One region of the Frankia sp. CgMI4 genome, then DNA from elsewhere that is predicted to be linked to it. Evidence: riboswitches for the same ligand, from Rfam matches in the RefSeq annotation. Region 1 holds a riboswitch; each other region holds the start of a gene.
The links. A riboswitch is a leader RNA that binds a small molecule or an ion and turns the genes downstream of it on or off. The one in region 1 is predicted to bind cyclic di-AMP.
Positions count from the first base shown of each region.

Region 1 (3,864 bases):
CGGCACGAAGCGGGCCGCGACCAGGGTGATCGGCCCGAACCGCCGGTAGAATTCCTCCGTACGGGCCAGCACCGTGGCGTGCCTGCGTTCCAGGTACGGCCGGCCGAGACGATGCCCGGTGTAGTAGCCCGCCGCCGCCCCGACGGTGGCTGCCGCCGCGACCCCGATCGAGAGGACCGCGACGGACACGTTCGACGCCGCGTCCGCCGCCATCAGCCCGGCCGCGAAGAGAATGGTGTCACCCGGAAGCCAGAACCCGATCAGGATCCCGCTCTCGACGAAGATGACCGCGAAGAGGACGACGTACAGCGTCATCCCGGACAGGCTGCCGACGTCCACTCGACCAGTGTGCCGGCCCCTGGTCGGCACCCGCCGACCAAGTCGGCGGGGACCACATCGCGCGGATCCGCACCGCGCCGGCGACGTCAGCCGCATCCGACCCCGGGACGGGGCAAGGCGTCATACCCTTCGCCCATCAGGAGTCCACGGCGGGCTTCGGCCCGATCCGGCTGCCCTGCACCGCGGGTGCATGGCTGATCGGCGCCCCTACAGGTTCGTAAGGAGCCCCACCGATGCCCATCGCCACGCCAGACGTATATGCCGAGATGCTCGACCGGGCGAAGGCCCAGTCCTTCGCCTACCCCGCGATCAACGTGACCTCGTCGCAGTCCCTGAACGCCGCGCTGCGGGGCTTCACCGAAGCCGGCAGTGACGGCATCGTGCAGGTGTCCACCGGCGGTGCCGAGTACCTGTCCGGCTCGACGGTGAAGAACATGGTCCTCGGCGCGGAGGCACTGGCCGAGTTCGCCCACCACGTCGCGAAGGCGTATCCGGTCAACATCGCCCTGCACACCGACCACTGCCCGGCCGACAAGCTTGACACCTACATCCGCCCCTTGATCGCGATCTCGAAGAATCGGGTGGCCCAGGGACGCGAGCCGCTCTTCCAGTCGCACATGTGGGACGGCTCGGCGGTCCCCCTCGAGGAGAACCTCAAGATCGCCGAAGAACTACTCGCGGACGCCGCCGCCGCGAAGATCGTTCTCGAGGTCGAGATCGGGGTCGTCGGCGGCGAGGAGGACGGCGTCGTCGGCGCGATCGACGAGAAGCTCTACACGACGCCGGAGGACATGTGGCGGACGGCCGAGGTGCTCGGCACCGGCGCGAAGGGGCGCTACCTGCTCGCCGCCACCTTCGGCAACGTGCACGGTGTGTACAAGCCCGGAAACGTCAAGCTACGCCCGACGATTCTGCACGAAGGACAGGAGTACGTCGCCAGGAAGCTCGGGCTGCCAGCCGGCGCGAAGCCGTTCAACCTCGTCTTTCACGGCGGTAGCGGGTCGGCTCTCACCGAAATCCGCGAGACCCTCGACTACGGGGTGGTCAAGATGAACGTGGACACGGACACCCAGTACGCATTCACCCGCCCCATCGTGGACCACGTGTTCAAAAACTATGACGGCGTTCTCAAGGTGGACGGTGAGGTCGGCGTGAAGAAGGCGTACGACCCGCGTACCTACGGAAAGCTCGCGGAGAGCAGCATGGCGGCCCGCGTCGCCCAGGCGTGTGAGGACCTCCGTTCCGCCGGCACCAGCCTCGGGCGGGCATAGTCGGGCCCAGGAGCGCACGCCGGCTGGCGGGATCGGTTCGTCGGATACCGGCCGCTTGTCCGCCGGCCGGCGGACAAGCGGACAGATAGCCGCCGGCCGCGAACGGGCAACCGAGCAACCGCCGCCGCTCGTCCGAGGACATTCTCCGGACCCCTCGGTCCGACCCTCTCCATCATTTCCGGCGGACGGAACGACCGGCACGCGGCGGACATCCGACCCGCCCCGGTCCGATGCACGACCCGCCGATTTCCCGTACTATGCCGGCCCGYGCGGTCCCCCGGTCGCTCCGACGGCTGGGGGACCACTGTTTAGCGGGCGCGGCATCCCGCTCCTCGCGTAACGCCGCCCCCGCCGGCAACCAGCAGGTTTCGGCCAAATGAGCGGACACGCACCGGACCTTCGGTAACCGTTCACCTACCGCCCCACCCCCAGGGAACCCCTTCGCCCACTGTGGTGATCCGACGGGCGCTTTTCACAGTCGGTGTCCGATTGAATCCGCCGTGTGCAAAAATCACAACGCCGCAAGTTACCGCCCGATTTCCGTTGTTTTTCTCACAAAAACAGGCTTCAATGGACGAAGCGTAGTATCAGGCCGATCACTCGCGTCGATCTCGTAGCAGGGCCGTCACGCCTTTGTCGACATGTCACGCATCTGGCCTGATGTGGGACTCTCCGCTCATCGTCGACCATCGGCAAACAGGGTGATCGGCCGAGCACAAATGCCTCCGCACGCCGTACCGCCAGGTTGATGAGCGGGCGCGCACGCGCGATACCAGGCCGCCAGTTCCTACTCAAGCAGGCGCGCCGAGTGTGCTCTTTTTCACGCACCCTATTCAATGCTTGGCGACTCGCCGGGCGGCGTGGTTATGGTTTTCGCCGTGCCCGGCAACAACGTCGGGCATTCGTCGGGCGGCACGCCGAATCCTGCCCCTGGCCGACGATTTCTCGAACCGGGCGGCAGGAACGGGGGACCCATCTCCGAGTATCGAAAGGATTCGATGCTCTCGGGGTGAAGCCATGTGCGACGACCACCCGGAAAGGTATTTCCGGTGCGGCTTCCGTCTCCAGGGATCCCTGGCACGGCCGGGCAGTTCCCAGCCCGAATCCGACAGCTCACCTCGCAGGCGTGGGGAAGGACCACAAGACATGTCCGACGCACGTATCAGTGGCCGACAATGCCGCGCCGGTACCCGCAGCCGGGCCCGGGCCCTCGTGGTCGCACCAGTACTCGCGGCGGCGGTGGGCGGCACCTTCGCGCTCAGCCAGCCGGCCGATGCGGCCACCACCTGGACGGGCCTGCGGCAGTGCGAGTCCGGCGGTGACTACACGACCAACACCGGCAACGCGTACTACGGCGCTTACCAGTTCTCCGCCAGCACTTGGCACAGCCTCGGCTACGGCGGTCTGCCGCACCAGGCTTCCCCGGCCGTCCAGGACGAGGCCGCGCTCAAGCTCGCCCGACGGTCCGGCTTCGGCCAGTGGCCGGCCTGTGGCCGCGGGATGGGCGCCGACCAGCTCGCGGGCGGCTCGTCGAGCTCCTCGGGCCAGGCCTCGCGCACGACGGAACGCCGCGAGCTGACGGTCAGCCCCATCTCCATGAGCACCCCCGTATTCACCCGTAACCTGACGACCGCACTGGCCAGGCAGGTACGTGACGACGTGCGGGCCTGGCAGGCCCGCGTCAACCATCTGGGCTATCCGATCACGATCGACGGCCGCTACGGACCACGCTCCGCCGCAGTCGCCCGCGCCCTGCAGGCCGCCAAGGGACTCGCCGTCGACGGCATCGTCGGCCCGGCGACCTGGCGGGCCACCTTCCGCTGATCCTCCCCATCAGCCCCATCAGCTCCATCAGCTGATCCATTCGCTCCGCCCCCGTGGCGGAGGGACGACCGCCGCGGGAACCGGACATCCCACCCCGGCGACACCGGTCAGGGGATCTCACCTCGACGACGGGCTGGCCCGACCTGTCTCCGGACGATCTCCGGTTGACGGCCCGTACGGGCCGGCCCGTACAACCCACCACCAGCATCACCAGGACCGCACCCTGACCGGCCTCCGGCAGGGCCGATCTTCGGCAGAGCCGATCTTCGGCAAGGCCGACGAGGAACAGCAGGACCAGCGAGCCACCTGCGGAACCTGTATGGAAGTGGCACGATTCGCGCGATCCTCACTGGTTACTCCGGACCACCCCGGTTTGCGCTCCATGAGCGGTTCTCGCTAGAGTGCCGCTCACTCGCCTCGTCGGCGAGGC
Region 1 covers NZ_MAQZ01000002.1:172,347-176,210, forward strand. Annotated here, with positions in the region: gene Manayef4_RS00765 (DedA family protein) at 1-339, opposite strand, end outside; gene fbaA (class II fructose-bisphosphate aldolase) at 573-1,610, shown strand; cyclic di-AMP (ydaO/yuaA leader) riboswitch at 2,516-2,750, shown strand; gene Manayef4_RS00775 (transglycosylase family protein) at 2,757-3,434, shown strand.

Region 2 (3,864 bases), on a different contig from region 1:
TGGGCGGCACGTGGCGGATCGACGGACCCGAGGGGGCCGACGTGCGCTATCTGCGCGACGTGGTCCGCTTCGTCTCCACGAAACGGACCAAGGTGGATCCGAACCGGGTCTACGTGTGGGGGATCGGCGAGGGTGCCCGGCTGGCCCTGACCGCCGCCTGCGCCCCGGGTAAGCCGGAGTTCGCCGCGGTCGGCGTCGTCGGGCAGTTCGACCCGGAGCCCGGGCCGACCTGCCAGGACCGTGTCCCGGAGGGCCGGGCCCCGGAGGCCTCCTGGGACCGGAAGGTCAGCGAGACCCTGTGGAAGTTCTCGTCTGGTCACCGGCTGGGGGCCTGACCGCGGCGCCCGCGAGCGGGCCGGGCGGTTTCCGCACCGGGCAGAGACCGAGGGCTGAAGTCCGCCGATGCCGCCGGGAGGGGGGTAGCGGCATCGGCGGACCTGGTCGGCCGGGGCCCGAGGCCCGCCGGCCTTCCCGTGCGGATGGGGGGGGAATCCGAGGGAAGGCCGGCGGAATCGGGGGCCTTCCGGCCGGACGGACGTCAGATGGGGGGGAGATCTGACGTCCGTCCCACCGGAAGGAGGGCCCGTCCGGAGAGCTGGAAAGGAACCACATAGGCGGGTTGTCGGGCGGTGACAGGGCCCGCTTGCTGGTCTGTCCGCGGCTTCGCCGGTGGGTGGGAGTCCCGGGTCCGGCTTCCACGGCTTCGGGTCGGCGCCTGGAGAGGGGCTCGGTAGCCGGCCGCTCGTGGACTGGCAGGGCTCGTGTGGTCCGCGCCCCAGCCGCGAAGGCGATCCACCGGAGCCGGGTGAGCCGTTGCGTCGGCATGAGGGCGGTGCGCCGGCTCCGACCGGCCGCTAGAGGATCCGACCGACGTAGTAGGAGGTGGTATAGATCTTCTTGAGCGACACGACGTCGCCGGTGTGCGGCGCCGCCMACATCATGCCGTCGCCCGCGTAGATGCCGACGTGGTAAATGTTCCCGGGTGTCCCGAAGAAGATCAGGTCGCCGGGCTGTTTGTTGTACTGCGACACCCGGGTGGYGGCGGCGAACTGGGCGTCGGTCGTCCGCGGCACGCTCCTGCCGAGCTGCTTGAAGATGTACTGGATGAGGCCGGAGCAGTCGAACGAGCTCGGGCCCTCCGCACCGTAGACGTAGGGCTTGCCGGCCTGCAGGGAGGCCAGGTAGACGGCCTTCTCCCCGAGGGAGCTCGACGGGACCGGAACCGACGCCTGGTCCGCGGCGTCCCCTGTCGTGAGGAGATCCGACCAGGCGGCGTTGCGGACGAGCCGGGGGGTGGGCGCCGGCCGTACGCGCAGGGTGGCGTCGTTCGCCGAGCGGGCGGACTGCAGGGCGTCCGTGCCGTCGAAGACCGCGGTGACATTCGTGGTGGTGAGCACCCGGGCCGTGTAGGAGGCGTAGCCCTGGGCGTTGGTGTAAAGGTGCTTGAAGGTGGCCCACCCGGTGGGGAGCTTCACCTGCACCTTGACCAGCTGGTTCGCCAGCGGTTCGTGGRTCTGCTCGTTGTAGAGCGAGAAGCCGATGTCGATCGGCTGGTCCGCGCTGACGCTCACGTCGGGGTTGGTCACCCGGAGACCGACCTGAACCTTGCCGGCCAGGGGCGGGGCGTCGACACCGCCCGTCGAGCCGAGCAGGGAGGTGGAGCCGTGGGTGCTGACCGCCGCGGCGGCGATGCTGCCCCCCAGGGCGGCCTGGGAGCCGATCTGCGCGGCGAGGGTGATCGGAGCGGTGTTCGGCTGCTCGTCCTTCGCGGCGTCGGCGTTGATGTCGGTGGCGCAGCCGGCGAGAGCCACTCCGGAGACCGCGACGGTCCCGGTGGTCACGGCGGCGAAGGCGCGGGCCCGGGCCCGGCTGCGGGCGGCCGGGGGCGCGGAGGGTGCGCGGTGACGGCCGCGACCGGCGCCTCGCGTTTCTTCGTCGAGCTGCACGCTTTGCGCGGACAACGGTGTATTCCTTCCCGTGCGCCTGCGAAGTGAGCTGTCGGGTTCGGGCTGGGCTGCCCGGCTCTCGCGTGACCTTCACGCGTCGAGCTTCACCCCTAGGTCGACACCGCGGATCGGCGCCGGCCGGTGGAGGTGGGTCCCCCGCTCCTGCCCCTGATGACGACTCGGAGGGGACACCGGGGCCGGGGGCAGGACTCGGCGTTCGGCCCGGTGTTGTCGTGACGTCGGCGTGAGACTAGTCCACTTGGATGGGGTGGGTAAACACTAGTCCTTCCCAACTACAGCGAGTGCGCGTTGAAGTTCCCGTCGCGCGGCGTCGGCGGCCCGCGCGGTCGGCCGGGCTGACCGGGCGGCCCTAAGGCCCTTCGCGCCCCGTTTGTCCTGCTGGTTTTTCGTTGCGTGTGGGGTCCGCGGCGGCGGCCGGTCCGGGTGAGAGGCGGGCGGGCGGGTAGCCCTCCCGCGGCCCGTGGGCGATTTTGACTACTTAAAGTAGTCGACGGGTGAGGCCGGGTGTGCACCCCCCTCAGCGGGACCGGGAGCCGCGGCGGGTGAGGAATCCCGCCGCATCGAGCACTTGGAGCTCGACCGCGAGCTCGTGGACCTCACGGGGCAGCGAGCGGTGGTGCGCCAGCGCCTCGACCGCGGCGCGGGCGTGGTCGGCGAGCTCGTCGAGGGCGTGCTGGCGCTGGCGCATCCGAGCCCGCTCCTCCTGGATGGTCCGGACCGTGTCCTCCTGCCACCGGCGGGTCCGGATGAGATGCTCGCTGGCGTCGGCGGCCTGCCGCTCGGCATCCTCCAGCCGGTTGAGGAGCGCGTCGAGGGCCTCCAGCCGGCCGGCGAGCTCCGCGATGAGATCGCCCCGATCGGGCAGGATGGCCGTTTTACGACTCTTGGGGTCAGGCGAGGTCATGGAGTCCCCCGAGGGGTGGGGGGTCGGCGGGGACCGCGCCGAGCGGCTGGCGCGAGACCCGGTTGCTCCGACACGGTTGGTAACGGTAACCGACGTGGCGGGCCAGGGGTAACCCATCGTACGGATACGTCGCGTCAGCCAACTTATAGTAAAAAGGGACTATGGATCTGCYGTCATTGTCGTGGTCTATGCGCGCATAGCATGCAGGTCGGTGTCAGAGCCAGCCGTTGCGCTTGAACGCACGGTAGAGAAACAGACAGATCGTCGTAATGACGGCCAGGACGGCCGGGTAGCCCCACGTCTGACGAAGCTCCGGCATGTGGTCGAAGTTCATGCCGTAGATCCCGGCGACGGCGGTCGGGACGGCGCCGATCGCCACCCAGGCACTGATCCGTCGCATGTCCTCGTTCTGCGCGATCGTCACCTGCGTCAGCGTCGCCTGGAGCACGGAGGAAAGCAGCTCGTCGAAGTGAGCTATTCGCTCGCTGACCTGCTCGAGGTGGTCGGCGACGTCCCGGAAGTAACGGCGCATCGCCACGTCGACCATCGTGGGGGCGTCCATGGTGAGGGTACGCAACGGGCCCGCGAGCGGCAGCACCGCGTGCTTGAGCTCCAGAAGCTCGCGTTTCATCTGGTAGGCGCTTTCCGTCGACGGCTTCTGATCCCGATGGAAGACGCCCGTCTCGATCTGGTCGACGTCGGCCTGGATGCTTTCCACGGTGCGGACGTAGTCGTCCACAATGCTGTCGCAGATGGCGTGCAGCACGGCCGTCGGGCCGTGCCGGAGCATCTCCGGGTTGGCCTCCAGCCGGCCGCGCAGCTTCGTCATCTCCCCGTGCCTGCCGTGCCGCACGGTCACGACGAAGTCCTCGCCGAGGAAGATCATGATTTCGCCGGTGGTGACTACCTCGGAGGTGCCCGTTACCTGGGTGTGCTCCACGTAACTGGTCGTCTTGAGCACCATGAACAGGTGGTTCTCGTATTGCTCGAGCT
Region 2 covers NZ_MAQZ01000084.1:28,940-32,803, forward strand. Annotated here, with positions in the region: gene Manayef4_RS15855 (PHB depolymerase family esterase) at 1-335, shown strand, start outside; gene Manayef4_RS15860 (C40 family peptidase) at 855-1,961, opposite strand; cyclic di-AMP (ydaO/yuaA leader) riboswitch at 1,967-2,133, opposite strand; gene Manayef4_RS15865 (hypothetical protein) at 2,485-2,871, opposite strand; gene corA (magnesium/cobalt transporter CorA) at 3,086-3,864, opposite strand, start outside.
Region 2: another riboswitch for cyclic di-AMP. It lies ahead of Manayef4_RS15860 (C40 family peptidase); the one in region 1 lies ahead of Manayef4_RS00775 (transglycosylase family protein).

Region 3 (3,864 bases), 140 kb from region 1:
ATACCGTGGTCACATGGTCATTCCCCGGGCGTGTACTGGTCGGTGGTCCTGATGGCCGGCGCCGCTCGCCGGGACAGCGGGATCGCCCGCGGCGGTCAGGGCGGTCGGGCCGCCAAGGCCGGTTCCCACCGCAAGGGGGCCTCCACGGGCAGCGGCGGTCACGGCCGCAAGGCGCTGGAGGGCCGTGGGGCCACTCCGCCCGCGCAGCTGCGCCCCGGCCATCCCGCCCAGCGTCGTGCGGCGGCGGCTGCGGCGGCCCGTTCCGCCTCGGCCGGAGCCGAGCGGGGTCGAGCGGCCGCCGGCCGGCGCGGGGATGGTGGCCGCGCCGTCGCAGCTGCGGCCACCACCGGGCCGAGCGCCGTGGGGGGTTCCGCGGGGGCCGGGCGCCCACGGCGGACCGAGGGCGACGAGCTGGTGGTCGGGCGCAACGCGGTGGTCGAGGCGCTGCGGGCCGGGGTACCGTCGTCGACCCTTTTCATCGCCGGCGGGCTGGACTTCGACGAGCGGCTCGCCGACGCCCGCCGGCTCGCCGGGCGGGCCGGGATCGCCGTGGCCGACGTCGGCCGCACGGATCTCGACCGGATGTGTGGCACCGCTCCGCATCAGGGTCTCGCCCTCGTGGTACCGCCGTTCCGGTATGCCCATCCGGATGATCTCCTCGCCCGCGCGCGCTCGTCCCCTCCGGGTCTGCTGGTGGCGTTGGACGGGGTCACCGATCCTCGCAACCTCGGGGCCGTGGTGCGCTCGGCCGCCGCCTTCGGTGCCCACGGCGTCGTCGTTCCGGAGCGTAGGGCCGCCGGCGTGACCGCCGCGGCCTGGAAGACCTCGGCGGGGGCTGCCGCCCGGCTGCCGGTGGCGCGCGCCACCAACCTCGCCCGCACGCTCGTCTCCTACGCGGCGGGCGGCCAGTTCGTTGTCGGTCTGGCCGCGGACAGTGAAGTGAGCATCGACGAGCTCACGATGGCGACCYACCCCCTCGTCCTGGTGATCGGTTCCGAGGGACGCGGGTTGTCCAGGCTGGTCGAGCAGCGCTGCGACGTGAGGGTCCGGATCCCCATGGCGGGTGCGGTGGAGTCCCTCAACGCGGGGMTGGCCGCCGGGATCACGCTGGCCGAGATCGCCCGCCGCCGTCGGATCGGCTGAGCCGGCCGATCGGTGGGTCCGCCGGGTCTCCGCCGGGCGGGGCCGCGGAAGTTGAGCTGGCCGACGTCGCCGTGACCGGGAAACCGTGACCGGGAAACGTAGCGCGCAGCCCCGTGTCCCGGACGGGACACGGGGCTGCTGACCGCGCGCCGATCAGTACCGGCCGGGCGCGGACGGTGAAGGCTGGCGCGGGAAGTCGGGCAGCTCAGATCTTGTGACCCCAGCACGGCTTCGAGGCGTACCAGGGGCTCGTCCCCTGCTGGGCGTACAGGATGCGGGCGCGCTGCCACTGCTCGGCGACGCTGGCGTGCTGCGGCAGACCCTTGCCGCCGACCCCGTGCCAGGTGCTGGGCAGAAACTGGAACAACCCGCCGGCGCCGATGGAGTTGACCGCGCGGGGGTTCCCCCCGGACTCACAAGGGATCACCTTGGAGAGGAAGTGGTCGGCGTTCGTCGACGCGCTGGCCGGTTGGGACAGCGCGAGGCCACCGCCGATCGAGGCCGCGAGAGTGGTGGCGGCGATCAAGGCCCGGGAACCGAGCCTGATGCGGTTGAGACCACGAGCGAGCGAACGAGCGTTGGACATTGAGTTGCCCTTCCCCACGCKTGCGAGGTGAGCTGTCGGGTTCGGGCTGGGAATGCCCGGCCGCGCATCGCGGCTTCACCCCGAGGACGTCTTTTATCGGCGCCCGGAATTGGTTCCCCCGCTCCTGCCAAAGGTTTGATTCTCGTCGAGCGGGGGCAGGATTCGGCGTGCCGCCCGACGCATGCCATCAGGTGACGGCACGGCAACGAACATAGCTGAGAGTGACCCGGGAAAAACAAGAGTACGTGAGGATGCACACAGTGCACCCCACTTACTTGTCCCGATCTTTTTAATGGTGTTTCGCGCCCGCGTGCGCGCCCGATCCTAGAGGTTGTTCAGTGGGCTGAAAATCCCCAGTTCGTGGCTGGGTCGTCACGCTGACGGTAAACAATAKGCGATGCGTGGGGAATCTGTTCCGCCGCGTGGCGATCGAGCCTCCACTACCCGCTGCCGGCAGTCTCTAACCAGGTTCCGAAAAAATCTGTGTCGACGTTCCGGCGGACCCGCACCTATCGCCTGCTTTCCGGACTATACGGCACGAGGGAACCATGTCATATGTCGGATCTAACAGTCCGTGTCGGACACCCGGTCCCGGCGCTGCGCCGTCGGCACGTCGGCACGTGGGCACGTCGGCATGCCGACGTGCCGCCCGCGGGGCGGGTGCGTTCGGGTTGGTCAGCGGTTGTAGGACCAGGCCMAGCCGGTACCCCGGTACTGCTCCACCGGGATCGGTGTGGTTCCGGCCCGCATCCGATCCGTGTAGAGCTGACCGTGCAGGTGATCGATCTCGTGAGCGACGAGCCGCGCCAGCCCCTGCCGATAGACGGTGATGTGCCGGTTGCCATCGATATCGGTGTGTTCGACGTGCAGCTCCAGCGGCCGGGGGACGAGGCCACGGACGTCGAAGAAGCTCAGGCAGCCCTCGTACTGCTCGTCGGTCTCTCGGGAGGTCTCGATGACGCTGGGGTTGAGCAGCGTGAGCGTGTCGCCGCCCGCGGTACGCACGATCGCCGCGGCGCGGTTGATGCCGACCTGCGGCGCGGCGATGCCCAGGCCCTTGCCGAAGGTGTGCAGGGCGGACACCCGTTCGAGGGCGGAGGACAGTTCGGCGACGACCCGGCGCGCGTCTTCGGCCTCGTTGGGCAGAGCGAACGGGCGGGCCGGCTGCCGCAGGATCGCCTCACCCTCCTGCACGATGCCGACGGCCGCCATCTGATCGCTGGGACGTGTTCCGGTCTCCGTGGCCGGATCACGTTCCGGCACGGTGGCCCGGAAGTTCCATTCCAGRCGGTAGCGGGCGTGCAGCGGCGGCTCGGTGGTCGACCAGGTGAAGATCCGCCGGTCGCCGGAGTCGGTGCGGGCGACTGCGGTCCGCAACGGGAAGGCATCGGCGGTCATCGACGTCTCCATGCCCCAGACCACGGGATCCAGCTCGGCCGGAAAGTCCAGCCGCACCGAGAGGAAACTCGTCGGTACCCGCACGGCACGCTGGAACCACGGCCCCCACTTCTCCCTGCTTACCTGGTAGCTGTAGTTGATCCACGCCGATTCGCCGGGATAGAGCGGAAATCGTCCTCGGCTGTTCTCGAAGAGCAGCCAGACCTCCTTGAGCGCGTCCCAGTCGGTCTTGACCTGCCAGGCCATCTGCTCGCCGCCACAGTGCGCGCTGAGCTGGAGGTCCTCCCAGCGCAGCGGATCGGATCGGTACAACCGCGCGGAGCGTTCCGGATCTCCCGGGAACCGGTCGACCGATATCCGCATCAGATACCGGGTTACCGGTTCGCTGCCGGCGTTGAGAAGACGTCTTCGCTGGTGGGCGACGTACATGCTGTCGTCGTAGCGGAGTTCGGCCCGGTCCTCCTCGACGACCAGGCCCCCCGGTCCGGGGGGGAGCCGGCCCGGGCTCTCGGCGACGACGGGGCCGGGGGCCGGGGCCGGGTCGACGGAGGGGGTCGCGACGTGGGCTACCGGCGTCGGGCCGGATCCGGCCGGAACCGTTGGCGGCCCGGGCGGCTCGCGCACGTCCCGTGCCGCCTCCCACGGCCGTGCGGCCAGGTGGAAATAACTGCCCGGGATGCGCAGCGCGTCGGTGATGCGTTCGATCAGGGAGAGCCGGGCGATGTGGTCCTCGCCCT
Region 3 covers NZ_MAQZ01000002.1:35,858-39,721, reverse strand. Annotated here, with positions in the region: gene rlmB (23S rRNA (guanosine(2251)-2'-O)-methyltransferase RlmB) at 52-1,143, shown strand; gene Manayef4_RS00180 (transglycosylase family protein) at 1,349-1,729, opposite strand; cyclic di-AMP (ydaO/yuaA leader) riboswitch at 1,732-1,907, opposite strand; gene Manayef4_RS00175 (peptide deformylase) at 2,405-3,864, opposite strand, start outside.
Region 3: another riboswitch for cyclic di-AMP. It lies ahead of Manayef4_RS00180 (transglycosylase family protein); the one in region 1 lies ahead of Manayef4_RS00775 (transglycosylase family protein).

Region 4 (3,864 bases), on a different contig from region 1:
TCAGGGCCGACGAGAAGGTAGTGATCCGGGGGCAGCGCGTCGATCGACTCCCAGAGCACCAGGTCATCGAGCGGATGGGGCGGTGACGGGTCGAGCAGCGACAAAGCCAGCGCCGTCCGGTTCAGCGGGGCGCCCGTGAGCCGGGCAAGCACGTCGGCGCGGTCGGCGGCGACCAGGTGGCTGCCCAACCGGGCGGTGAAGACCCGCCGGGTTCCCGTCGGGCTGCCCTGGACGCGACGGTGGCTGTCGATTTCGGCGATCACGTGGTAGTCGCCGGCCACGGCGCGCGCGAGGTCGAGAGCGTGCACGTCACGGGCCGAGAGAAGCAGCCGCAGGAGCTGTCGCGCGTTGGTCGCGGCACACCCGATCAGGGCCAGCCGCGAGCGCCCGGCGACGGCACTGACCATGGCATCGTCCGGCCAGTTGCCGACGATCCACGGCCGCCCGGAGGCATACCGCAGCATGCGACGAGCCCCCGGCGGACGCACGACGGGATCACGGTCGGCCAGCACCAGAAACCAGCAGGACGGAATCGGGACCACCGCCACCCCGGCCGCCGTCACGCAAAACGCCGCCAGGAGTAGTCACGCCCCCAGCCCCAGCGGCCGTTCGTCACTGCGGCGAAGCTGCCGGCATCTTCCAGTCGCGGGGGGAGGTAGATAGCCTTCATCGTCTTCTCCTCAGCGGTTTCCGCGCGCCCTCGCCCCGGTGGCGTGCGCCCCGGTGGTGATACACGGCGGCGCCGCGCGCGTGGCCCGGGCGCCGGCCGGCTGGTCCAGCCCGTATGGTTGAAATTCCCCCGCCGGGTTCACTGGCGGTTCAGCTGACTTCCGGCGCACGACTCGGCCGGCACGGCCGTGGCATCAGGTGACCCACGAGTCCGGATTCAGTACATGCTGATGGGCACGCCGCAGTTCGACACCGGGCTCGATCCCGAGTTCGGTCACCAGCCGCCGGTAGACCGTCTGGTACTCGGCCAGTGCCTCGGCCCGCCGGCCGGTGTGTTCCAACGCAAGGATCAGCTGGGCCCAGAGACGTTCCCGGGTCGGATGTTCGACCGTGAGCGCCCGCAGGGTCGGCAGCACCCGGTCGTACTCGCCGAGGGCCAGGCGGGCGTCGATCAGGTCCTCGCACACCGCCCAGCGAGCCTCCTCCAGCCGGAGGACCTCCGCGCCCGCGATCTCCGCCGGGAGCTCGTCGAAGGCGTCCCCCCGCCACAGCGCGAGGGCGCCTTCGAAAAACCCGGCGGCGCGTTCCGGCGAGCCGGCGCGCACGGCGGCGCGGCCCTGCTCGGCGGCCGATTCGAACCGCTTAGCGTCGATCTCACCGGACGCGACGACCAGGCGGTACTCCCCCGGCCGGCTCTCGATGCGCCCGGGGCCGTTCCCCCCGGCTCCGGACGTGTCCAGGGGCGGCCGGAGGGTGTGCCGCAGCTCCGAGAGATAAGTCTTGATGTTGCCCCCGGCGGAGCGCGGCGGGGCATCCTGCCAGAGCGCGAGCCGCATCCCGTCCACACTCACCCACTGGCCGGCGTGCAGCAGCAGGGTCAGCAGCAGTATGCGCTTCTTGCGCTGGTCGATGCGGACCTGCTCGCCCGAGGATCGCCGCACCTCCAGCGGCCCCAGGACCGCGAACAGGAGACCGGCCCCGGTCACGGAGGATGCGTTCGGACTCGCCTCAGGTAGGTAGTCGTCGAGCATCGTGGCTCTCATCGATCGGGCCCCCGTTTCGGTTTTCCCGTGCGGGCCGGCTGGTCCCGTGCGGGCCGGCTGGTCCCGCCCGGGCCGATGCCGTCTCCCGACCCGGTGCTCCCGGCCGGGTGCTGGCCCGGTGGCTGAATACCCCCACCTCACCCCGGGTAGTCATCCGGTGCGTGCGGATATCGAGCAGCGCCCTCGGGCGGGTCGGGAACACCGGCCGGCGGCAGCGGAGCCCGGTCGGCGGGCCTCGATCAGAGTCAGATCCCGAGCTTCGCCCGCGTCTGCGGTCCGACGATCCCGTCAACCACCAGACCGTGCTTCAGCTGGAAGTCCTTGACCATGTGGTTGGTCTGGTACCCGAACTTCCCATCCACGCTGATCGGGTAGCCAAGGCTGGCGAGCCTCTTCTGGATCTGGTGGACGTCGAGGCGGAACCCGAGGCCGACGGCCAGCGACGGGTAGCGGGCCGCGGGTGCCACCACGGCCGCACGCACCGGGGCAGCCAGCGAGGAGTAGGAGATGTTCGTGAACCGCACGCCGCGCGAGACGGCCGCCGCCGCCGCCTGTCCCCGGGCCAGGTAGCGGTAGTGCAGGCCGTTGGTGTAGGCGCTCCAGGCGGTGATGCCCTGGCCTTCACAGACCTTCTTCGCCGCCCAGGCGTTGACGGCCGGGTCGTAGAGGTTGCGGTTACCCACCCAGCCGGCGTGGGCCCGCATGTTGATCTGCCACAGGCCGCGCGAGTCCTCGCCGTAGGTGGCGTGGGCGTAGGGGTTGCCGCCGGACTCCGCAAGAGCCACCGCGACCCAGGTGGCCAGCGGAACGCCGCGGCAGCCGGGCAGTCCCGCGTTCGCGGCCGCGCTGGCGATCGTCACATCGGGGACCGTGGTGGCGGCCCTGGCCGGGCTCGCGGTGGCGAACATGCCGGCGCCGGCGCCGATCACACCGACGGCGGCGACAACGGCGCCCCGGGTCCGGGTGGAACGTTTCCGATGCTTTCCCTTGGCCATTTCTTTGACATCTCATTTCGGTGTCGTCGAACACAGACGGGTGATCGAGGGGAGGGATGCCGCTCGAAGGAGGGCGAGCGGAGACGACCGCGCTGGAGAAGGGCAGCACCCAGTGCCGGTCTGCCGGTGCGCCGAGAGGCCGTCCGGGGACGACCGGGGACGACCGATCGACGCGCCCTGGGGATCCCGGGGTCGATGGYCTGAACAGCACGGCAGGCGGCCGTGGTCATTCCGTTCCAGGCCTGGCGGGCCCGGTGGACGGCAGGGGTCAGCCGACCACAGACGACGAGGCCGGGTGGCTTTCAGCCGAGCTGGTGGTATGGCGCGTCAGCGCGATCGGCCGGTACGGGCACCGACCGGATGGCACGTTCTCGCGAAGACGTCAGGGCGAGAACGGCGCCCCGTATGGCGGGGACGCACCGCGGGTCGCGCCGAACGGCGTCACGGTCCAGAAGACCGGAGCCGAGCGTTCCTGAAACACAGGCAACGTCGAGTCCTTCCCGTACGCCTGCGAGGTTAGCRGTCGGGTTCGGGCCGGGAAGCCCGGCCYTTTCCGCGGCGTGCGCGTAACGGCTTAACCCCAAGGGTGGCCCGCAACGAGCCACCCGGAGGAACGTGGTTCCCCCGCTTCTGCCCAAGATCTCTCGGAGGGAGCTGCGGACCGTGGACAGAACTCGGCGTCGGCCCGGAGCTGTTGATACCCCGCAACCGTAGCGAACTACAGACCGTAGTGACAAGTACGAGTTGTGCCGAATCTGGGCGCATGTTGGTCACGATGCGTGCATAACGCTGCGATGCCGCAACTCTCGGACATCAATAGCAGCTACCGGTAGCGACGCAGATCACCCGTCACGACCGGATCTTGGCGATATGGCCGGTCTGTCGAGACGGGGACCGGTGGCCACGAGGTCCGGTAGTCACCGGGACCGCCCGGCCGTCCGGCAACCCAACCCCGGCAACCACGGCAAGCGGGAAGCCTGGCCCGGGGGTCGGGTGGCGTGCGGACGGGTACGCAAACGCGAACGGCGCAGGCTTCGAGCCTGCGGCTCGAAGCCTGCGCCGTTGAAAAACGGACGATGCGGTACGGGACGGACGACTGACCCGCGGATTCGCGTGATTCGCGCCGGCACCCGCCGAGGAAACACCTGCTGAGCGGT
Region 4 covers NZ_MAQZ01000036.1:10,305-14,168, reverse strand. Annotated here, with positions in the region: gene Manayef4_RS02995 (asparagine synthase-related protein) at 1-548, opposite strand, end outside; gene Manayef4_RS25625 (lasso RiPP family leader peptide-containing protein) at 560-670, opposite strand; gene Manayef4_RS02990 (AfsR/SARP family transcriptional regulator) at 864-1,700, opposite strand; gene Manayef4_RS02985 (peptidoglycan-binding protein) at 1,958-2,707, opposite strand; cyclic di-AMP (ydaO/yuaA leader) riboswitch at 3,199-3,397, opposite strand.
Region 4: another riboswitch for cyclic di-AMP. It lies ahead of Manayef4_RS02985 (peptidoglycan-binding protein); the one in region 1 lies ahead of Manayef4_RS00775 (transglycosylase family protein).